DNA from 3 places in the Bradyrhizobium algeriense genome. Region 2 is predicted to be linked to each of the others. Evidence: predicted binding sites of a transcription regulator. Region 2 holds the regulator's gene; each other region holds the start of a gene.
What was found. The regulator LexA, encoded in region 2, represses DNA repair genes until DNA is damaged. The targets are predictions, from matches to a motif close to TGTTCNNNNTGTGTTCNG.
Positions count from the first base shown of each region.

Region 1: a site for LexA is predicted at 3,979-3,996, ahead of V1286_RS21290 (ImuA family protein). Genes of this name have one in related genera too.
Region 3: a site for LexA is predicted at 6,022-6,039, ahead of V1286_RS31575 (DNA recombination protein RmuC). Genes of this name have one in related genera too.

Region 1 covers NZ_JAZHRV010000001.1:4,364,834-4,372,249, forward strand. The annotation lists gene V1286_RS21280 (error-prone DNA polymerase) at 1-1,639, opposite strand, end outside; gene V1286_RS21285 (Y-family DNA polymerase) at 1,636-3,228, opposite strand; gene V1286_RS21290 (ImuA family protein) at 3,119-3,913, opposite strand; gene V1286_RS21295 (UdgX family uracil-DNA binding protein) at 4,283-5,662, shown strand; gene V1286_RS21300 (inorganic phosphate transporter) at 6,202-7,416, shown strand, end outside.
Region 2 covers NZ_JAZHRV010000001.1:3,393,860-3,401,275, reverse strand. The annotation lists gene V1286_RS16755 (ComEC/Rec2 family competence protein) at 291-2,585, shown strand; gene V1286_RS16750 (hypothetical protein) at 2,691-2,927, opposite strand; gene V1286_RS16745 (hypothetical protein) at 3,013-3,441, opposite strand; gene lexA (transcriptional repressor LexA) at 3,666-4,367, opposite strand; gene V1286_RS16735 (molybdopterin molybdotransferase MoeA) at 4,579-5,790, opposite strand; gene V1286_RS16730 (HAD family hydrolase) at 5,904-6,530, opposite strand; gene V1286_RS16725 (hypothetical protein) at 6,529-6,966, shown strand; gene V1286_RS16720 (NADH:flavin oxidoreductase/NADH oxidase) at 7,040-7,416, shown strand, end outside.
Region 3 covers NZ_JAZHRV010000001.1:6,548,558-6,555,973, reverse strand. The annotation lists gene V1286_RS31605 (DNA polymerase III subunit gamma/tau) at 1-1,408, shown strand, start outside; gene V1286_RS31600 (YbaB/EbfC family nucleoid-associated protein) at 1,433-1,753, shown strand; gene recR (recombination mediator RecR) at 1,755-2,360, shown strand; gene V1286_RS31590 (hypothetical protein) at 2,384-2,809, shown strand; gene V1286_RS31585 (AmpG family muropeptide MFS transporter) at 2,955-4,319, opposite strand; gene V1286_RS31580 (GIY-YIG nuclease family protein) at 4,397-4,702, opposite strand; gene V1286_RS31575 (DNA recombination protein RmuC) at 4,783-5,991, opposite strand; gene def (peptide deformylase) at 6,162-6,689, shown strand; gene fmt (methionyl-tRNA formyltransferase) at 6,878-7,416, shown strand, end outside.

The DNA.
Region 1 (7,416 bases), 970 kb from region 2:
CCAGCGCCAGCACGTCGACCTTCATCATATGAAGCGCGTCGACGTCGTCCTTGTCCCATTCGATGAAGGTGCGGTCATCCATCGCGGCGTTGCCGATCGGCACATAGGTGTCAAGCCGGTCCTGCGTCAGCACATAGCCGCCGACATGCTGCGACAGATGGCGAGGGAATTCGATCAGTTCGGTGGCAAGTTCGACCGCGAGTTCGACCATCGCATTCTGTGGGTCGAGCCCGGCCTGGCGGACCTGCATCTCGTTGAGGCCCTTGCCCCAGCTTCCCCATACGGTATCGGCGAGCGCCGCGGTGACATCCTCCGTCAACCCCAGCGCCTTGCCGACGTCGCGGATCGCGCTGCGTGGACGATAATGGATGACGGTGGCGATGATCGCGGCGCGGTGGCGGCCGTAGCGGCGGTAGACATATTGCATCACCTCCTCGCGCCGCGAATGCTCGAAATCGACGTCGATGTCGGGCGGCTCCAGCCGCTCCTTGGAGATGAAGCGCTCGAACAACAGATCGACCTTGGTCGGGTCGACCGAGGTAATGCCGAGCACGTAGCAGACGGCGGAGTTTGCCGCCGATCCCCTTCCCTGGCACAGGATGTTCTGGCTGCGCGCATAATGGACGATGTCGTGCACGGTGAGAAAATAATGCGCGTATTTGAGCTCGGCGATCAGCGCGAGTTCTTTCCGCAAGGTGGCGCGCAGCGTGTCAGAGATTTCACCGCCGAAATATTTGTCGACACCAGCCCAGGTCAGGTCTTCCAGATGCTGCTGCGCGGTCTTGCCCGGCGGCACCGGCTCGTCCGGATACTGGTACTTGAGCTGGTCGAGCGAAAATGAAATGCGCCCCGCAAAGCGCATGGTTTCCGCGATCGCCTCGGGCAGGTCGCGAAACAGCCGCACCATTTCGCGGGCCGGCTTCAGGTATCGCTCGGCATTGGCTTCCAGCCGCCTGCCGATGGCGTCGATGGTGGTCTTCTCTCTGATACAGGTGAGCACGTCCTGTAAGCGACGGCGGGCGGGATGGTGGTAAAGCACCTCGTTGGTCGCCAGCAGCGGCACTTTTGCCGCAAGCGCCAGACGATGCAGCCGCGCCAGCCGGCGCTTGTCGTCGCCGCGGTAGAGCAGGCTTGCGGCAAGCCACACGCCGGCCGCCCGACTCTGCTTCAGTCGCTGCAGAATTTCTTGCGCGCTTCCCCCGTCGAAGCGATGCGGCAGCGCCAGCACCAGAAGCTGCCCCTCGGCGAATTCAAGCAGGTCATCGAACCGCAGATGACACTCGCCCTTCTCGATCCGCGTGATGTCGTCGCCGCGCTTGCCGCGGGTCAGCAACTGGCAGAGCCGGCCATAGGCAGCGCGGTCGCGCGGATAGACCAGAATATCGGGCGTGCCATCGATAAAGACGAGGCGCGCGCCGATCAGGAGCTTTGGCTTATGCGTGACCTCGGGGTTTTCGAGCTCCTTGTAGGCGCGGACCACGCCGGCCAGCGTGTTGTGGTCGGCGATGCCGATGGCGGGGATGCCGAGCTCGCTTGCCTGATGCACATAGGCGCGCGGATCGGAGCCGCCGCGCAGGAACGAGAAATTGGTGGTGATGCCAATCTCGGCATAGCCGGAAATGTCAGCGGGGCGTTTCATGCGAACAGCCCGTGCACGAACCATCGGACTGATGCGGGTTCGCTCTCTTCGTCGGCCAGTTCGCTTTCATAGAGCCCGTCTCGAAAGATCCAGAAACGAAGCCCCGCTTCATCCTCGATACGGAAATAATCCCGCGTCGGCCCGTCGCCGTTTTGCTTCCACCATTCCATGGCGATGCGTTCGGGCCCCTCCACCCGCACCACCGCGTGCGTGACGCGGCGCCAGGTGAACTGATGCGGCGGGCCGTCCGGCACGGTTGCGAACGGCACGTTGATGGGCTCCGGCCTGTCGAACAGCCGCAGTGGCTGCAGCGGCGGCTCGCTTTCGATGCGCTCGGGCCAGGCGGCCTGCGCAGCCGCCGCCAGATGATGCTGCGCTGTTACCGCCAATACGGCGCGCTCTGGGATGTGGGTATCCTGCGGCAGGTGCACGACGACACGCTTGCCACCGATGCGCGCGGCGATGCGGTCGATCAGCGCGGCCAGTTCGTCATTGTCATGCACGTTGGCGTCGAGGTCGCGCTGCTGCTGCACCACGATTTCGGTGCGGCTGGCGGAAAGCCTGATGAGATCGAAGCCGAAGCCGGGATCGAGGGGATCGTTGAGCGCATCGAGCCGCTCGCGAAACAGGCGGTCGATCACTTCCGCTTTCGTCACCGGACGGCCGGTATCGACCGGGATCGTGCGCACCGCGCCGTCGGTGCGGAAAAAACTTGCTTCCAACCGCCGCGCACCCTTGCCCTGCTTGTCCATCGCCGTGACCAGCATGGCAGCGAGCGCGGACAGGTTCATCGCGATCACGGTGTCGGTGGCGACCGGTTCGGGAAAGCGTTTTTCGACGATGTAATCCGGCAGCGGCTTTCGGGGACTGATCGGCGCATCGCCCTGCCCCAGCGCCTGCTCCAGCAGCGTGGTGAAGCCTGCGCCAAACCGCGCCGTGATCTCGTGACGTCCGCGCGAGGCGACGTCGCCGATGGTCTTCAGGCCCGCGCGGCGCAGGCCGCCGGTGATGGCGTCACCGGCGCCGAGTGCGGATACCGGCAGCGGGCTGACAGCCTCGGCCTCCTCGCCATCAGCAACGATCTTTCCGGAAGCCTGGCGCGTCAGCGTCCGGGCGCAGATCGCGGTGTTCGCGATCGCGGCGCTGACGGCAAAGCCGCGACGGCTCAGCGCGCCGCATACGATCTGCAGCAGCGCACGCTCGCCGCCGAACAGATGGGCGCAGCCGGTGATGTCGAGATAGAGCCCATGCGGCAGATCGAGCGCCACCAGCGGAGTGAAGCGGTCGCACCAGTCGGCGATGTCTTCGAGCGTCTTGCGATCGGCGACCTCGTCGGCGTCGAACACCATCAGCTCCGGGCAGATCGCGCGGGCATTGGCGAGCGGCAGGCCGATCGAGAGGCCGGCGTGCACGGCGGCCTCGTCGAGCGAATGGATCAGGATGGCGTTGTGCTGCTTGGCGACGACGACGCTGGGGGTTTTATCCAGCGCGTCGCCGCTGCCCGAAAGCTTGCGCTTGATGCGGTCGATGGGCAGGCGTGGCAGCCACAGGCTGAGGATACGTCGCCGGTTCGCTGAAGAGGCATTCATCACATTTCCATTCCATGATCCAGCGGCCGACCGGGCCATGACGGTTACGAACCAGCTGCGCGTCGAAGACAGGCGCGCCCCACGCGCTCCATGGTGCTGACGGCGGCGAATGCGCCGCGCGCACGATCCATCTTGTCTCCGCGGTCGACGGCCGCGGCTCCGCGGCCATCCGCAGCAGCAATGCGGTGACGCCGGAGGCTGCCGCGGCCAGCGTGAGCTTGCGGCTGGCGACGAGATCGAGCTGGCGCGCCTGCCCCCAGACTTCCAGCACGACGGCGCCGAGCGCATCGCAGGCCACCGCGTCGGCGGCGGTCCGCAACGCGGCGTCAGTGTCCGGCGCGCGCACGGTCACGAGCAGCCGCGGATCGAGACCCAACTCGCAAAGCCCGTTCATCGACAGCGCGCCGGATTCGATTTCCGAAAAATCCTGCCGCACCCAAACCAGCGGCCGGCGCCGCGATACCCTTCCCGCGAGGCCAGCGATGAACCCCGTGGCCGCCGCGCTCTGGTGGCCCTCGGCGAACACTTCATGCACCGCTGCGACCGCAAGACCGCCGCACAGCGTCGCATCTGCTGCCGCATGGCCAAGCGCGATCTTGTTGAGGTCATGCGCATCGCCATGCGTCTCGATCCGCTCGATGCTCCCGCGCAAATTCGCAAGCGTGCTTGTGCGTGCGGTGCTCATGCGCCGCTCCTTAAGAAAATTTGGCCTTTACCGCTTTTTCCTAGTGAACCCGCGGCTGGCTCATTTGTTCATGATATGTTCTAATATAAAGCTAACCGGCCCGGCAGAGTCAATCAGGATCGACGCCTTGGCGATTCATGAATGGAATCAAAGGGATTCAACGATGGCCGTGCAACGTAAGCTGGAAATCCTGGCGGATGCCAACCCCGCACGCGGCATCCCGAGAAGAAAGGCGCTGCCGAGCACTTGCGAGCCTCGAAGGATGACAGGAATGCGGCCCATCCTTCGAGACGCCGCTTACGCGGCTCCTCCAGCGACAACGGCAAAGCCGTTGCGCGGGGATGACAGCGAAGTACGTGGAGTAAGCAAATGCACCACATCACCCTCGACAGCGAAACCGATTTCGATGGCTGGCGGAAAGCCGCCCGCGCACTGGCACTGGGCGATGTGAAACCCTCCGATGTGAGCTGGCGCGTGACGGGCGATGCGCCCGAACTGTTCGAGCCGGCGGCGGCGCCGCTCGAGCCGCCACATGGCACGTTCAACGTACCTGCCAAATTCGTCGAACTGGCTGAAGTCGCGATCCTGCACCGCAACCCTGAGCGGTTTGCCCTGCTCTACCGTCTGCTGTGTCGGTTGCGAATTCATCACGACCTGCTTGAACTCGCAACCGATCCTGACGTGGCCGAGGTCGCCGCGATGGCAAAGGCCGTGCGCCGCGACGAGCACAAGATGCACGCCTTTGTCCGCTTCCGCGAAATCGGCCGCGAGCACAAATCGCACTTCGTCGCCTGGTTCGAGCCGGAGCATCATATCGTCGAACTGGCCGCGCCGTTCTTCGCGCGGCGCTTCGCCGACATGCCCTGGTCGATCCTGACGCCTGACGTCTGCGCGCATTGGGACGGCCATGCCGTCTCGATCACATCGGGCGTCGCCAAGAGCGAAGCTCCGACCGCGGATCGGCTGGAGGAAACCTGGTGGAGTTATTACGCCAGCATTTTCAATCCGGCCCGGCTGAAAGTGCAGGCGATAAATAAGGAGATGCCACGGAAATACTGGCGGAACCTGCCGGAGGCCTCGTTGATTAACCCCCTGAAACCGCCCAAAGCAAACGACACGGCGAGCGAAATGGCCCGCAAACAGGCTGACGATATTGAGATGCTGCGCGAGGAAGCCGCCGATTGCCGCGCCTGTCATCTCTACAAGGATGCGACGCAGACCGTATTCGGCGAAGGCCGGCAAACGGCGCGGATCATGCTGGTCGGCGAGCAGCCCGGCGACAAGGAAGACCTCGCCGGAAAACCGTTCGTAGGTCCCGCGGGTCAAATGCTCGACCGCGCGCTGGAAGAGGCCGGGATCGACCGCCGCACGGTCTACGTCACCAATGCGGTCAAGCATTTCAAGTTCGTGCCGCGCGGAAAGATCCGACTGCACCAGAAGCCGAATACGCCGGAGATCAAGGCGTGCCGGCAATGGTACGAACGGGAACTCGCCGCGATCAAACCCGAGTTGGTGGTGGCAATGGGCGCTACCGCAGCGCAAAGTGTGTTCGGGAAAATTACCCCGATCAACAAGAACCGCGGCCGCCCGATCGATCTCGACGACGGCACCAGGGCGCTGGTGACGGTGCACCCGTCCTATCTGTTGCGATTGCCGGACGCCGAGGCCAAGGCGCGGGAATACCGGCGCTTCGTCCAGGACCTCAAAATAGCCGCCGACGTGCTGCGAAAATCAGCACATGCGGCCTGAATTCCGCCAATCCGGCAGCCGCAATTATTGGTGAAATATAACGGGAAAAATTGACAATTCCATCTGCAACCATTAATTGATAGAAGACACAATCGCATTCTCAAGGGAATGTGGGACGTCTGGTCACGCCATGACGCTCCCATACGGTCGACGCGCTGCGCGGTCCACTTCAGCCCCGGCGCCGTGCAGCGCGCGACCCACTCTTGCGCCGCAAAGCCGACCATACGAGAGGCGACGGCATGAGGAAACGGTGAGAGGTAGCGGCGCGCAATCCCTCGGCCGCACGCGACCGGAATAGGTTCAATCCGCATTGCTTCAACCCGCATTGCTAAGGACGGGAACTGCGCCATCGCGCGGCACCGCCTCGCCAATGGCCCAACGATTCCAAGGAGAAGCATCCGGCGCCAAGGCATACGCCCGCGCCGACGCGCCTTGCATCGTCTGCCCCCAGGCCGAGCCAATCGCTGCCTGTCATCCAACCTTCAAGTCCCTCAGTCAGAAATGCTCCCTCAGTCAGTTTATTTCGGCGGGGTGTCAGAATGACCGATGTTGCTCTCAATTCATCGATGGGCGACGCGGCGCCCGTCCAGCCGGCCTCGCGGCCGAACCTCGACAAGGGTTTCAATCCGCTGACCATGATCCTGTTCTGCGGCATCCTCGCCGCCGGGCTGCTGTACGTCGCCTACAGCATCTACGCCGACATCGACGCGACCGGCATGCGAGTTACCGCCTACCTGCCCTATATCCTGCTGTTCGTGGCGCTCCTGATCGCGCTCGGCTTCGAATTCGTCAACGGCTTCCACGACACCGCCAACGCGGTCGCGACCGTGATCTACACCCATTCGCTGCCGGCGGAATTCGCCGTGATGTGGTCGGGCTTCTTCAATTTCCTCGGCGTGCTGCTCTCCTCCGGCGCGGTCGCCTTCGGCATCGTCTCGCTGCTGCCGGTGGAATTGATCCTCCAGGTCGGAAGCAGCGCCGGTTTTGCGATGGTGTTCGCGCTGTTGATTGCCGCCATCGTCTGGAATCTCGGCACCTGGTATTTCGGCCTGCCGGCATCTTCCTCGCACACGCTGATCGGCTCGATCATCGGCGTCGGCATTGCCAACGCGATGATGCGCGGCCGCGACGGCACCTCGGGTGTCGACTGGACCAAGGCGACCGAGATCGGTTACGCGCTGCTGCTCTCGCCGCTGTTCGGCTTCTGTATGGCGGCGATCCTGCTGCTGGTGCTGAAGTTCGTCGTCCGCAATCCGGCGCTGTATGCCGCGCCCGAAGGCAACAAGCCGCCGCCGCTGTGGATCCGCGGCGTCCTGATCGCGACCTGCACCGGCGTCAGCTTCGCGCACGGCTCCAACGACGGCCAGAAGGGCATGGGCCTGATCATGCTGATCCTGATCGGCACGGTGCCGACCGCCTACGCTCTGAACCGTGCCCTGCCGGAATCCCAGGTGGTGCAGTTCCAGAAGACCTCGGAAGCCGCCTCCAAGGTGATCGCCGCCAAGGGCGCCGGCCATAGCATCATCGGCGACCCGCGGCCCGCGGTGACGCAATACGTCGCCGCCCGCAAGATCAGCGAAGGCACCTACCCCTCGCTGGCCGTGCTGGTGAAGGATATCGGCGACCAGGTCCAGAAGTACGGTTCGCTGAACAAGGTGCCGGCGGAAGCCGTCGGCAACACCCGTAACGACATGTACCTGACTTCGGAAGCGATCCGCTTCCTGATGAAGGACAAGGAAAACGACCTGAACAAG
Region 2 (7,416 bases):
TGAGAGCCATCACGAGCAAAAGCATGCAAGAAAACTGGCTCACGTCGTGCTCCGCAACCGGCCTGAATTTCAGAGAACGAGCACGCTTTGCCGAGTCGGAAAATGCAGTTGGGCTGACCTAACGGTGGTTTTCCACGCGATCGAATTATCTTTTGGCGGAAAATCAGTCGGGAGAGGTCCCGTGGGTGTCGCGGCCCATTTCCTCAGGTTTCTGCATCCGTTCCGCTGCGGCCGCAATACACCGTCCGGTAGTCTTGTGATCTCCACGGGATCGTAAGGTGTAGACCGGGGTGGCGGAGCAGGGCGACATTTCGGGCCGGAAGCGGGGCTATGCCGGGACCTGGCCGCCGCGCGCGGCGGCGCCTATCGGCGGCCTCCTGCCGTCGCGTCCCGCTTTCTGGCCGCCGCTTATCGAAACCCTGCGCGTATGGGCTCGCGCCGAGGCTGGCGCCGGCCGCCTGCTGCCCTGGGTGCCCGTCGCGTTCGGCACCGGCATCGCCTTTTACTTCGCCGCCGACCATGAGCCGGTGCTCTCAGTCGCCGCCGTCGTGGCCATCGCGCTATGTGCGGTGGCGATTCTGCTGCGCCGGCAAAAATTCTTTCCGATCGCGGTGATGGTCGCAGCCGTCGCGGCGGGCTTTGCGATCGCGACGTGGAAGACGGCGCGGGTCGCGCATGGCGTGCTGGCGCGGCCGATGTTTTCGGTGTCGCTGACGGGCTTCGTCGAAACCCGCGACATCCGCGAACGCACCGACCGTTTTGTCCTGCGCGTCGTCACCATGGAGAGCGCGCGCGGGACGACCAGGCTCGAACGCGTGCGGCTGTCGGTGAAGAAGGGCACGGCGCCCGCGGTCGGCAGCTTTGTCGAGTTGAAGGCGCGGCTGTTGCCGCCGCTCACGCCGGTGCGGCCGGGCAGCTACGATTTCAGCCGCGACATGTTCTTCGCCGGCATCGGTGCCTCCGGCTTCGTGATGGGCGCGATCAAGACCGCGGAGGCGCCCGCCACCGGCGGTGGGCTGCGCCTGCGCTACTCGGCGTTGATGCAGGGCCTGCGCGACACGATCGACGCGCGGATCAGGACGACGCTGGAGGGCGACAAGCGCGCGATCGCCACCGCGCTGTTGACCGGGCGGCGCGACGCGATCTCGCCGCCGGTGAACGACGCGATGTTCATCTCAGGCCTCGGCCACGTGCTTTCGATCTCCGGCTATCACATGGCCGTCGTCGCCGGCGTCGTGTTCTTCGCGGTGCGGGCGCTGCTGGCGCTGTTTCCAACGCTCACGGTCGGTTACGCCATCAAGAAATGGTCGGCAGTGGCGGCGCTTGCGGCCGCCGCGTTCTATCTGCTGCTGTCGGGGGCGGAAGTGGCGACGCAGCGCTCCTTCTTCATGACGGCCGTGGTGCTGATCGCGGTCATGGTCGATCGCCGGGCGATCACGTTTCGCACGCTCGCGGTCGCGGCCCTGATCGTGCTGACGGTGGCACCGGAAGCACTGGTGCATCCGAGTTTTCAAATGTCTTTTGCCGCCACGCTGGGCCTGGTGGCGTTGGTGCAGATCGGCATGCCGCGCCTGTTCGCGGCGCCGGACAACACCGCAACCGCGCGGGCGGCGCTGTGGGGCGGTCGCGAACTCACGATGTTGTTGCTGGCCTCATTGGTGGCGGGGCTCGCGACCATGCCCTATGCGGCCTTTCACTTCCACCGCGTCACGCCTTATGGCGTGCTGGCCAATCTCGCGGCGATGCCGGTCGTCTCCGCGGTCGTGATGCCGGCGGGCCTGCTCGGCCTCGTCGCGATGCCGTTCGGCTTCGACCGGCTGTTCTGGGCGATCATGGGCGTCGGCATCGACTGGATGATCGCGGTGACCCAATGGGTCGCGGCGTTGCCCGGCGCGGTCGGCCGGGTGCCGGCGTTCGGCATCGGCCCGCTGATTGCGGCGAGCCTCGGCATCATTCTGCTCGGCCTGCTGCGCACGCCGCTGCGCTGGTCGGGCGCGGCGCTGGTGCTATCGGCGGCGCTGTGGGCGGCGAGGGTGCCGCAGCCGGATATTCTGGTCTCCGCCGACGGCCGCAATGTCGGCGTCCGCGGCCAGGATGGAAGGCTGCATCTGATGCATGCGGTGAAGGGCTCCCGGGATGCCTTCCTGCTGAAGGAGTGGCTGGCGGCGGATGCGGACGCACGCACAGCGGCCGATGCATCGCTCACCGCAGGTGTTTCATGCGACGACCTTGGCTGCGTGATGCAATCCGCCGCCGGCGGCCTGGTCGCGCAGGCGCACAAGCCCGAGGCGCTGGCGGACGATTGCGAGCGCGCGGCGCTCATTGTGACGCTGCGGCAGGTGCCCGCTTCATGCGCGGCTTCGGTCATCGATGCCGACCGGCTGCGGCGGCAGGGCGCGATGGCGTTGCGGCGAGGCCGTGAGGGATTTGTCGTCGAGGCGGCAAAACCCAGGGGGATCGATCGCCCGTGGTCGCCGGCCATCGCCGACGAGAGCGAGGCAGACGCCACCGTGCTTGCGCCACGCGTCGTGCCGCGCGCGGTCGACGCCACGCCGGCCGAGGCCGACCTTCAGGCGGAGGAGTAGAGCTCCAGCGAAAGCCTGCCCCGGACTTGATCCGGGGAGGAGACCGGTTCGCGTCAAGAAAACGCGTCAAATCAAAAAATCTAACCCCAGGGCTCTAGATGAATTTCAGTGCTCGTCGAGCGGGGGACTTGAGGGAGTGGCCGGTATTTCGAATGCGCCGAGGTGGAATTCCTCCGGCGCGTCGGGGGTCGACGGCAGGTTGACCAGCGTGAACGACGCCTCGGGGAATTGCCGCCAGATCGCGAGATCTTCGGCCGTGATAGTCAGCCAGCCGTACCGGAACATGTACCGTCCGGGCTCCGTGACGCGACCGGCTTTTTGCCATGTAACCTTGTTGACCACCGACTGCCCCTCGGCGCCCAGTTTCTCACAAAACCATATCACCACGATCCGCCGGCCTGAAACCGGCGGATCGCATGTGCGTCGTTTATCCGGTCACGATGGATCCGGCCCGAGGCGCCTCCGTCACCGCTTCCTTTGCCTTCGCCGACCGTTCGCCCTCGGTCACCGGCAATTGCAGCACGGTCGCGCGCTGGCCTTCGCAAAGCTGCGTCACCAGCACATGGCTTCCGTCAGGAAATTCGATCGCGTCATGATGGCGATCGGACACTTCGGGTTCAATCTGGTTGAACTTGCCGACCCGCCAGTCGGTGGTTCGCGTCCAGATCCATCGGTTGTCGTATCTGACGTCCTCGGTGAACGCCAGTTCGGTGCCGGGAAGCATGCAGACCGCCACTGCGGGCTCGCGTTCCGACGCAAAGCCGCGGGTCGATGTACCGCGGAATGTGGTGGTGATCAGCGTCTCGCCGACCTGGGCCGGTCGCGTTGCCACAGCATGCAGGCTATAGTCACACATCGGATGGCTCCCTCATTTGAGATAGCTGACCCGTGTCTTGAAGGAGGCACAGGCCTCTATCAGAGTAGACTTGGCGCAGAGCCTTTTCTTGTTTCTGGGCATTTCTGCGACGGACGCACTGCGCTTAAATCACAAACGCGATAACGCAGGTTAGTTCCCCACGCCCCACAAAAAACCTCGGCCGAAGGCCGGGGCCGTCGCAGTCCTGTCGGTAACCCGACCATTCAATACTTCCGGTACAGACCGATCAGCTTGCCCTGAATCCGGACCCGGTTCGGCGGCAGGATGCGCACTTCATAGGCAGCGTTGGCGGGCTCCAGCGCGATCGAGGCGCCACGGCGGCGGAAGCGTTTTAGCGTGGCTTCCTCCTCGTCGATCAGCGCCACCACGATGTCGCCGGTGTCGGCGGTTTCGTTGCGCTGGATCAGTGCCATGTCGCCGTCGAGAATGCCGGCGTCCACCATGGAATCGCCGCGCACTTCGAGCGCGTAATGCTCGCCGGAGCCGAGCATGTCGGGCGGCACGCTGATGGTGTGGCTGCGGGTCTGCAGCGCCTCGATCGGCGTACCGGCGGCGATCCGGCCCATCACGGGCACGGCGACCGGGCGGTTGCCGTCGTCCTCGCTGGCCGGCGCGCTTACGGGGCGTTTGCCGAGCGTGCCTTCGATGACGCTCGGCGTGAAGCCGCGGCGGCCGTTGCCGGCGGCAGCCAGCTCCGGCAGCTTGATGACTTCGATGGCGCGGGCGCGGTTGGGCAGGCGGCGGATGAAGCCGCGCTCCTCCAGCGCCGTAATGAGGCGGTGAATTCCGGATTTCGAGCGCAGATCGAGCGCATCCTTCATCTCGTCGAAGGAGGGCGGTACGCCGGCTTCCTTCAGCCGTTCATTGATGAAACGCAGAAGTTCATACTGTTTGCGCGTAAGCATCGCGAGCATTCCCCCGGTTGGTACAGTCTTTCGGTCCCGAATCTCCAGGGTCCATCGCGGGAGTCCCCAAAACTCCCAACCATAGACACTAGCAGTCGAAACAAATCATGAACGGACACTATATGTTCGATATGTGTTCCGCAACCACTTAATTTCAGGTGAACGCATTGCGGCTTCGGCTGAAGACACCCTCAAAGGCGCCGTTCAGGCGTCATTCCGGCAGCCGGAGCAGCTCGCAACGCGAACCCTTCGCGGCAGCCGGCGCGAACGGCGGACGTATCACAAGTGCCCGTGCCGCAGCGAGATTCCCCAATAGCGATGAGTCCTGGTGACTGACCGGCACCGCGATCAGCGTGCCGTCTTCGCGCGCTTCGAGGCGGGCCCGAAGATAGTCTTCACGCTGGTCGTTGGCAGCGAGATCGTGGCCCAGCAGGGCGCTTTCGCGCCGATGATGGACGGCGTCGCGGCCCGATAATGCACGAATCAACGGCACCAGAAACAGGAAGCCGCAGACATAGGAGGAGACGGGATTGCCGGGCAGGCCGATCACCCGCATCGTGCCCAGCCTGCCGTGCATCATCGGCTTGCCCGGCCGCATCGCGATGCGCCAGAACATCATGGCCGTCCCCTCGGCCTCCAGCGACCGCTTGACGAGGTCGTGGTCGCCGACCGAGGCGCCGCCCATGGTGATCAGGATATCCGCGTTTGCCTCGCGCGCACGGCGGATGCCTTGCGCGGTGGCATCGACCGTATCGGCGGCGATCCCGAGATCGACGACCTCGGCGCCCGCCGCCCGCGCCAGTGCTCGGATCCCGTAGCCGTTGGAATAGACGATCTGGCCTGGGCCGGGGGTAGCGCCCGGCATCACCAGCTCGTCGCCGGTGGCGAGCACTGCGACTTTCGGGCGGCGGTGCACCGCAAGCTCCGGATAGTTCATGCCGGCGGCGAGTGACAAATCGCGGTCGGTGAGGCGGCGCCCGCGCGTGAGCAGCACATCGCCCTCACGGAAATCGACGCCGGCGGGGCGGATATGCCGCCCTCGAACGGCGGCTTCGGTGATGGCGATGTGATCGCCGTCGATGGCCGTGTCTTCCTGGATGATGACGGCATCAGCGCCGTCAGGGATCACGCCGCCGGTGAAGATCCTCATCGCTTCGCCTTGGCCTACCTTCCGCTCGAACGGGCGGCCGGCGGCGACCTCGCCGATCACCTTCAGCCGCACCGAAAGATCGGCGGCATCGGCCGCGCGCACCGCATAGCCGTCCATCGCCGACATCGCCTGCGGCGGCTGCGTGCGCCGTGCCGCGACGTCGCGCGCCAGCACGCGATGCCAGGCATCGTCGAGCGCGACCATCTCTTCGGGCAACGGTTCGGCGCCGGCAAGGATTGCGGCAAGCGCATCGGCGACAGGCATCAAGGCCACGGGCAGACCTCCAGCAGCATGATCCGGAAAAGTGGACACCGGTTTTCCGAATAGATCACGCTCAAATCAAAGGGATAGAGCGGGATGACGGTTCAAAGAAACGTCATGCCGCTCTAGATCTCAAGTGCGGTCAGCGCCCTTGCCACGTCATCCGTCGATGTCACGTGGATGGCACAAAGGCCGCGCGCCCGCGCACCTTCGATATTGGCGGCCGAGTCGTCGAAGAACAGGATCCGCGACGCCGGCACACCGATCGCTTTTACCACATGATCATAGGCTTCCGCGTCGGGTTTGCGCAAACCGATGCTCGATGACAGGAATATCTCGCGGAAATGGCTGAGCACGTCGCCATAGGCCTGCGAGAAATGCGCGACATGGGCCGGATTGGTGTTGGAAAAAGCATAAAGCGGCAGGCGTTGTGCTGCGCCGGCCAGCAGCGGCGCAATTCCCGGCATCTCGCCGGTGAAGATCGCGTTCCAGCCTTCCAGGAACTGCGCGTCGGTGAGGCCGATGCCGAGCGACTGGCGCAGGCTCGCAAAGAACGCCGCGTCGTCGATCCGGCCGATCTCGTGATGCTTGAAACTGTCGTTGACGACAAAGCGCCTGGCGAGGTCGGCGGGCTCGCAGCCCGCGTGCCCTGCCCATTTCGCCATCACCTGATCGAAGCTGATGTCGAGCACGACACGGCCGAGGTCGAACAGCAACACGTCGACGGAGGAGGGCGCTGGCGGCAAATTCATGGCCATCGTTTACAAAACTGGTCAGCCATGGGCAACGGGCTGGACTGAATTCGGCCCGATCCGGCGTTTAAGCCGGTGCCGGAGCTGTGCTAAGCCTTGGCGCGAAAAAGGGAGTGCTGGTGGCATGAAAATCCTGGGCAGAATTTTGGGCGCTACATGTGTGATCGCCGCGCTGACCGGGCCCGTCTGGGCTCAGAATCCTATTCCCAGATACGGTGAGACCGACAAGGAAAAGTCGGCAACCGAAAAAGCGGCCGAAAGGGACGCCGAAAGGGCCTACAAGCGCTCGCTCGGCAATATCCCGGAGCAGAAGAGCACCGACCCCTGGGGAACCATGCGCAGCGACAGCGCGCCGCCGAAAGCGGCGGCCAAAGATACTGCCAAGGCGTCGCCGGCCAAGCCGAAAGCCAAATCTGCCGACGGCGCCGCAAAGTAGAAGACACTTCCCGGCGCCGGCACTTCCAGGTGCGATGCCGGGACAATGATGTCCGGGTGCGAGGAAACGACGGATGACGGAAACGCTGCTGTTTTCCCCGATGACGATCCGCGGCGTTACGCTGAAGAATCGCATCGTGGTGCCGCCGATGCATCAATATTCGGCCCAGAAGGGTTTTCCGACCGACTGGCACCTGATGAACGCGGGCAAATTCGCCGCCGGCGGCGCCGGCCTCGTGGTCGTGGAATCGACCAAGGTCGAGCGGCGCGGCTGTGGCACGGTCGGCGATCTCGGCATCTGGGACGACGGCTTTGTCGAACCGCTCGGCCGCCTCGCCAAATTCATCAGGCAGCAGAATTCGGTCGCCGGCATTCAGCTCGGCCATTCCGGCCGCAAGGCGCGCGCGACCCGGCCCTGGGAGGGCGATCGCCCGCTGCAGCGGACGCCCGA
Region 3 (7,416 bases), 3.2 Mb from region 2:
CTATGCGCCGGCCAGCGCCCGCTACAAGGTCTACATCATCGACGAAGTCCACATGCTGTCGACGGCGGCTTTCAACGCCTTCCTGAAGACGCTGGAGGAACCGCCCGAGCACGCCAAATTCGTGTTCGCCACCACGGAAATCCGCAAAGTCCCGGTCACGGTGCTGTCGCGCTGCCAGCGTTTTGATCTCCGCCGGGTCGAGGCCGACGTGCTGATGGGGCATCTCTCCAACATCGCGAAAAAGGAAGGCGTCGAGGTCGAGCCCGAGGCGCTCGGCATCATCGCCCGCGCCGCCGAAGGCTCGGTGCGCGATTCGCTGTCTTTGTTCGACCAGGCAATCGCGCATGCGGCGGGCCTTGTCCGTGCCGATGCCGTGCGGCAGATGCTGGGGCTCGCCGACCGCACCCGGGTGATCGACCTGTTCGAGCATCTGGCGCGCGGCGATATCGCCAGCGCCTTTGGCGAATTCCGCAGCCAGTATGACGTCGGCGCCGATCCGGTCGTGGTGCTGTCCGACCTCGCCGAATTCGTCAATTTCGTCACCCGCGTGAAGGTCGTCCCCGCCACCGCCGATAACGTCGCATTCGGCGAGACCGAGCGGGTCCGCGCCCGTGAATTCGCCGCAAAATTGTCGATGCGGGTGCTGTCGCGGATGTGGCAGATGCTGCTCAAGGGCATCACCGAGGTGCAGACCGCGACCCGGCCGGCGGCGGCGGCGGAAATGGTGCTGGTCCGCATCGCCTATGTCGCCGATTTGCCGACGCCGGACGAGGCGATCCGGATGCTCGACCAGAACGGCGGCGGATCGCAAATGGCCTCCGGCGGCGCGGCGCCGTCACGCCCTGCGTCCACCGCACCGGTATCTTCAATGTCTGCCGCGTCGCCGATGCGGACGCCTGCCTCGCCCCGCTCCGGCGCCGAAGCGCCCGCGCGGCCGCAAATTGTGGCGCCATCGATCCAAACCGAGTCCGCGCCCGTCCTGCGGCTCACGACCTTCCCGCAGCTCGTCGCGCTCGCCGCCGAGAAGCGCGATATCCTGACCAAGGCGGCGCTGGAATCCGACATGCGCCTCGTCCGTTTTGAGGACGGGCGGCTGGAAGTGGCGCTGGAACGTAACGCGGCGCGGGGACTGGTCAACGACCTCTCCCGCAAGCTGGAGCAATGGACCGGGCGGCGCTGGACCGTGATCGTCTCCAACGAGGCCGGCCAGCCGACGCTGCGCTCGCAGAATGAGCAGGCGCGGAACGAGCACGCCCGCGCCGCCGAGGCCGATCCGCGGGTGCAGGAGGTGCTGGCGCGATTTCCCGGCGCCAAAGTGGTCGAGGTGCGTCGACTTGCCGCCGAGCCGCCGGAATCCAATATTAACAGTGAAGAGTTGAACGAGAGCTCCGACGGCGACGACGACTGATCGGGCTCTCGAGAGGACGGACGAATGGCTGATTTTCTCGGCATGATGAAGCAGGCGCAGCAACTGCAATCCAAGATGCAGGCGATGCAGGACGAGCTCGGTAATCTCGAGGTCGAGGGCATTTCCGGCGGCGGGCTGGTCGCCGTGCGCATGACGGCGAAAATGGAAGTGAAGGGCGTCAGGATCGATCCGTCGCTGATGAAGGCCGAGGAGCGCGAAGTGCTCGAGGATCTGCTGGTGACCGCGCATAACGACGCGCGACGCAAGGCGGAAACCGCGGCGATGGAAAAAATGCAGGCGCTGACCGGCGGGCTCGGTCTGCCGCCCGGGCTTGGCCTCACCTGAAATGGCAGCCAGCGTTGCCGGCCCCGAAATCGAACGTCTGATCCAGCTCCTGGCGCGCCTGCCGGGGCTGGGGCCGCGCTCGGCGCGGCGTGCGGCGCTGCATCTGATCAAGAAGCGCGAGGCGCTGATGACGCCGCTCGCCGGTGCGCTGCAGGTCGCAATCGACAAGATCCAGGTCTGCAAGACCTGCGGCAATATCGACACGCAAAATCCCTGCACGGTCTGCACCGACCCAAGGCGCGATCCCTCGACCATCGTCGTGGTCGCCGACGTCGCCGATCTCTGGGCGCTGGAACGGGCGAATGCGACCAGCGGCCGCTATCACGTGCTCGGCGCCACATTGTCGCCACTTGACGGCGTCGGTCCGCAGGACCTGACCATCGACGCGCTGGTGGCGCGCGCGCACGAATCACAAGTCAGCGAGATCGTTCTGGCGCTGAACGCAACGGTTGATGGCCAGACCACCGCCCATTACATCACCGATCTCCTGCAGGACGCCAACGTCAAGGTGACCCGGCTCGCGCATGGCGTGCCTGTCGGCGGCGAGCTTGATTATCTCGACGAAGGTACGCTATCGGCTGCCATGCGGCAGCGAACGCTGTTCTAGCCAACACAACGGAACTGATCGACATGACGAAACCGCGATTCGGCAAGCGCTCTTGTTTTGTTTTCATGATGGCGGTGGCCTTGGCCGCGCCTTCCGCGTGGGCGCAACAGGCCGAGCCGGCGCCGAAGCCCGGCAAGCCGATCAATGCCGGCGATGTCCTGTCCGGTGAACTCAACGCCATGAAGGGCGGCAAGAAGAGCAAGCGCGCCTCGACCTACCAGATCACCAGCGAACCGCGCCGGCTGCCGCCGCCGAACGGGCTGTGCAATCTCGAAACCGGACCTGAGACGTTCCAACTCGTCACCAGCAGCGACGCCCAGGCCGCGCAACTGAAGAATTTCATCGGCAAGGAAATTTCCGTGAAGGTCGACGAGGTCGCCTGCGCGCAGGACGCCGGGCAGATGAGCGAAGCGGTGGTGACGAAGTGGAGCGTGGTGACCAAGCATTGAGGTAGCCACACGACAGGTGTCATCGCCCGGCCTTGTGCGCAATTGCGCACTGGGACCGGGCGACCCAGTACGCCGCGGCCCATCGGCTCTATCGCAACTGCTCTGGAATACTGGATCCCCGCCTTCGCGGGGATGACGATGGAGGCTAAACCTTCACCGGCCCCACTGCCTCGAAATGCCCGCGCCGCTGCAGCCAGGCCAGCAGGATCAGGCTCGGCACCGCGACCGCGACGGAGATCACGAAGAACAGAGGCCAGCCCGTGGTCTCCGCCACAAAGCCCGCGCCGGAGGATAAATAGGTCCGCCCGACTGCGGCCAGTGCGGTGAGCAGCGCATATTGGGTAGCCGTGTGTAGCGGGTTTTGGCACAGCGCCGAGAGATACGCGACGAAGATCACGGTGCCGATCGCACCAGTGAAGTTTTCGGCCGAGATGGCGACCGCCAGCGCCCATTGATTGACGCCGACATAGGCGAGCCAAGCGAACACCAGGTTGGAGATCGCCTGCAGCACGCCGCCGATCCACAGGCTTGCAACCAGCGAATAGCGCCGCGCCAGATAGCCGCCGGCAAAACCGCCGATCAGGGTCGCGATGAGGCCGACGCCCTTGACGATGGCGGCGTAGTCGTTGCGGGTGAAGCCGAGGTCGATCACGAACGGCGCGGTCATCGTGCCCGAAAATGCGTCGGTGAATTTGAACAACACCACGAAGGCCAGCGCTACCCAGGCATATTTGCGGGCGAGAAATTCGGAGAATGCCCCGATGGCCGCATGCATGACGCGCGAGAAAGCTGCCTCGCCGCGGGTCTTGGCCTCCGCGCGCACCGACTGTTCGGGTTCGGTGGCGGCCAGCGCCGTGAGGGTGCCGATCAGCACCAGCGCGGCCATGGCAACATAGCCCCACATCCATGCCGAGTTGCGCCCGATGCCGGTGTCTTCGAATGCGCTCACCAGGAACAGCACGCCGGCAGTCGAGACCAGCATACCGATCCGGTAGGCCGCGACGTAGGACGCCATGCCGGCGGCCTGTTCGCTCTCGGGCAGGCTTTCGACGCGGAACGCATCGACCACGATGTCCTGCGTCGACGACATCGTTGCAACCAGCAGCGCGCCGAGCGCGACGAACAGCGGCGAGCGCGCCGGGTCGGTCAGCGCCAGCAGCAGGATCGCACCGATCAGGAGCAGTTGTGAGAACACCAGCCAGCCGCGCCTTCGGCCGAAGGCGCGCGTGAAGATCGGCACGTGCAGTGCATCGACCAGCGGCGCCCAGATGAATTTCAGCGTGTAGGGCGTGCCGACCAGCGCAAACAGCCCGATGGTGCCGAGGTCGACGCCGGATTCCCGCATCCACACCAGCAGCGTCGATCCCGACAGCGCCAGCGGCAGCCCGGAGGAGAAGCCGAGCATCAGCACGATCAGTACGCGCGGTTGGAGATAGACCGCCCACGCCTCGCGCCAGGAGGGAGCGGGTGTGGCGGCTTTTTCGATGAAAACGGATTCTGGTGCTGTCATGGAGACGTGTTAGCAGATTCTGCTACAAAAAGACTGTCATCGCCCGGCTTGACCGGGCGACCCAGTATTCCAGAGGCCTATCCGCCGCCTCCAGCAATCTCAGGGTAAAGATCAATCCAGTCCGGATTTTGTTTCTCAATCAGCGATATCTTCCAGGCTCGTGGCCATTTCTTGAGGCGTTTTTCTCGCTGGATCGCATATTCGATCTGATCGAAGATTTCGAAATAGACCAGCCGGGTCACCTCGTGCTTCTTGGTGAAACTCTCGGCGATTTTCAACTTATGCTCGCCAATGCGTCGTACAAGATCGTTCGTCACGCCGATGTAGAGCGTGCCGCCAATACGGCTGGCCAGTATGTAGACGTAATAGCTGCGTGCCCCCATTTACCGCCTCTGGGATACTGGGTCGCCCGGTCAAGCCGGGCGATGACAGCCTGATGTGTGGCTTCGGCCGGGCAAGCCAGTCACTCCCCCGCCTGCAGCTTGCGCGGCACGGGGAACAGTTCGGCTGTTCCGCCCTTCACCACGCGCGCCGCCTCGACCGGCGCATCAGCCTTGCTGAAATCGAGTTCCTCGATCCGCCCGGCGCGCTTTTCGATCTTGTCGGCGGAGATCAAAATCTGTCGCACATCCTCGTTGACGTCGCCAAAATGCTTCTGCAGCTTCAGCACGCGCTCGCGCAGGCGCCCCAGATCGTCGCCGAGATTGAGCACTTCGGTGCGGATCTGGTCGGCGGCGTCGCGCATCCGCGCGTCTTTCAGGATCTGCTGCATCACCTGGATCGCCAGCATCAGAAGCGAGGGCGACACCAGCACGACGCGGGCGCGGTAGGCCTTCTGGATCACGTCGTCGAAACCGTCGTGAATTTCCGCATAGACCGATTCCGACGGCACGAACATCAGCGCGGTGTCCTGGGTCTCGCCGGCGATCAAATATTTCTCGGCGATGTCGTTGACGTGCTTCATCACGTCGTTGCGCAGGCGCTGGGTAGCGAATTTGCGTTCCTCGTCGCTGCGCGCGTCGTGCAACGCGGTCATCGCTTCCAGCGGAAATTTCGCGTCGATGCAGAGCGGCCGTTGGTCGGGCAGGAACACCACGCAGTCCGGCCGCTTCCCCGTCGAGAGCGTGTGCTGGAACTCGTAGGAGCCCTGCGGCATGCCGTCCTGCACGATCGCTTCCATCCGCGCCTGGCCGAAGGCGCCGCGCGACTGCTTGTTGGCGAGCACATCGCGCAGCGTGGTCACCTGCGAGGTCAGGTCGGTGAGGTTCTTGTGCGCGTTGTCGATGATGCCGAGCCGCTCGTGCAGCACGCGCAAGCTGTCCATGGTGTGGCGCGTGGTCGCTTCCATCGACTGGCCGACGCGGTGGGTCACCGAATCCAGCCGCTCGTTGACCGCGCGCGCCATCTCGGCCTGGCGGCCGGCCAGCGACTGGGCCATGGCGTCGACCCGGCCGGTGGACTCGCTCTGCGCCCGCAGCATCTGGCTTAAGCGCTCTTCCAACTCGTCGGCGCGAATCGCCTGCGCCATCGCCAGTTCCGCGCCACGGCGGCCGGAACGGGCAATGACGACGGCAATCGCCAGCAGCAGCACCAAAGCGAGCGCGCCAAAACCTGCCAGCGCCTCGCCACCGTGAATCGGCAGGTCGCCGACGATGAAAAGAATTTCGTTCATGCGGCTATGTAGCCCGATTCGCCGGCTTTCGCGAACGAAGAGGGAACATTTATGGTAAATGAAGGCTTAATTTTCGTGGTTAACGCCGCCTTAAAAATCATGGTTAAGGCCGCCTTAACGGGCGCCCCGGCGCATTGACCGCGACAAATCAGCAGCTTAAATCGCGCGCTATGGCCTTAAGAGAAATCATCATCCTGCCGGACAAGCAGTTGCGGCTGGTCTCCAAACCCGTCGAGAAGGTGACGGCGGAGATCCGCAAGCTCGCCGACGACATGTTCGAGACCATGTACGACGCGCCCGGCATCGGGCTCGCGGCGATCCAGGTCGCGCAACCCTTGCGGCTGATCACCATGGACCTCGCCAAGAAGGACGAGAACGGCGAGACCAAGCCGAGGCCGCGGGTGTTCATCAATCCGGAAATCATTTCCTCGTCGGAGGAATTGTCGGTCTACGAGGAGGGCTGCCTCTCGATCCCCGAATATTACGAGGAAGTCGAGCGCCCGGCGCAGGTCCGCATCCGTTTCACCGATCTCGACGGCAAGGTGCACGAGGAGGACGCCGACGGGCTGTTCGCCACCTGCATCCAGCACGAGATCGACCACCTCAACGGCGTGCTGTTCGTGGACTATTTGTCGAAGCTGAAGCGCGACCGCGTGTTGAAGAAGTTTACCAAGGCCGCCAAGCGCGCGGCGGAGTAGGCTCTCTTTTGCGACAATCCATCAGCCGTCATGCCCGGGCTTGTCCCGGGCATCCACGTCTTCCTTCTTGTTGCACCAAAGACGTGGATGGCCGGGAGCGCAGACAAGTGTACGTAGTCTGCGCAAGGCAGACTACTATGCCCGGCCATGACGGAGTAAATTGAACGTCCGCAGGACACTAAACCAATATGTCCCTCCGTTTGATCTTCATGGGCACGCCCGATTTCGCGGTGCCGACGCTGCTCGAACTCGTGGCCCACGGCCATGAGGTCGTGGCTGTCTACACCCGCGCGCCGAAGCCGGCGGGGCGCGGCATGAAGATGCAACCGACGCCCGTGGAGCAGGAGGCGCGGCGGCTTGGCATTCCCGTGCTGACGCCAACGACGCTGAAGACGCCGGAAGCGCTCGGTGAGTTTCGCGCGCACAATGCCGATGCGGCCGTAGTTGTGGCTTACGGCATGATCCTGCCGCAAGCCATTCTCGATGCACCGAAGCTCGGCTGCTTCAATCTGCACGCCTCACTGCTGCCGCGCTGGCGTGGAGCCGCGCCGATCAATCGCGCGATCATGGCCGGCGATGCCGAGAGCGGCGTGATGGTGATGAAGATGGATATCGGCCTCGACACCGGCGACGTCGCGATGGCCGAGCGGCTGGCGATCACGGACACCATGACCGCTGCCGATCTGCACGATGCGCTGGCGCCGCTCGGCGCTGATTTGATGGTGCG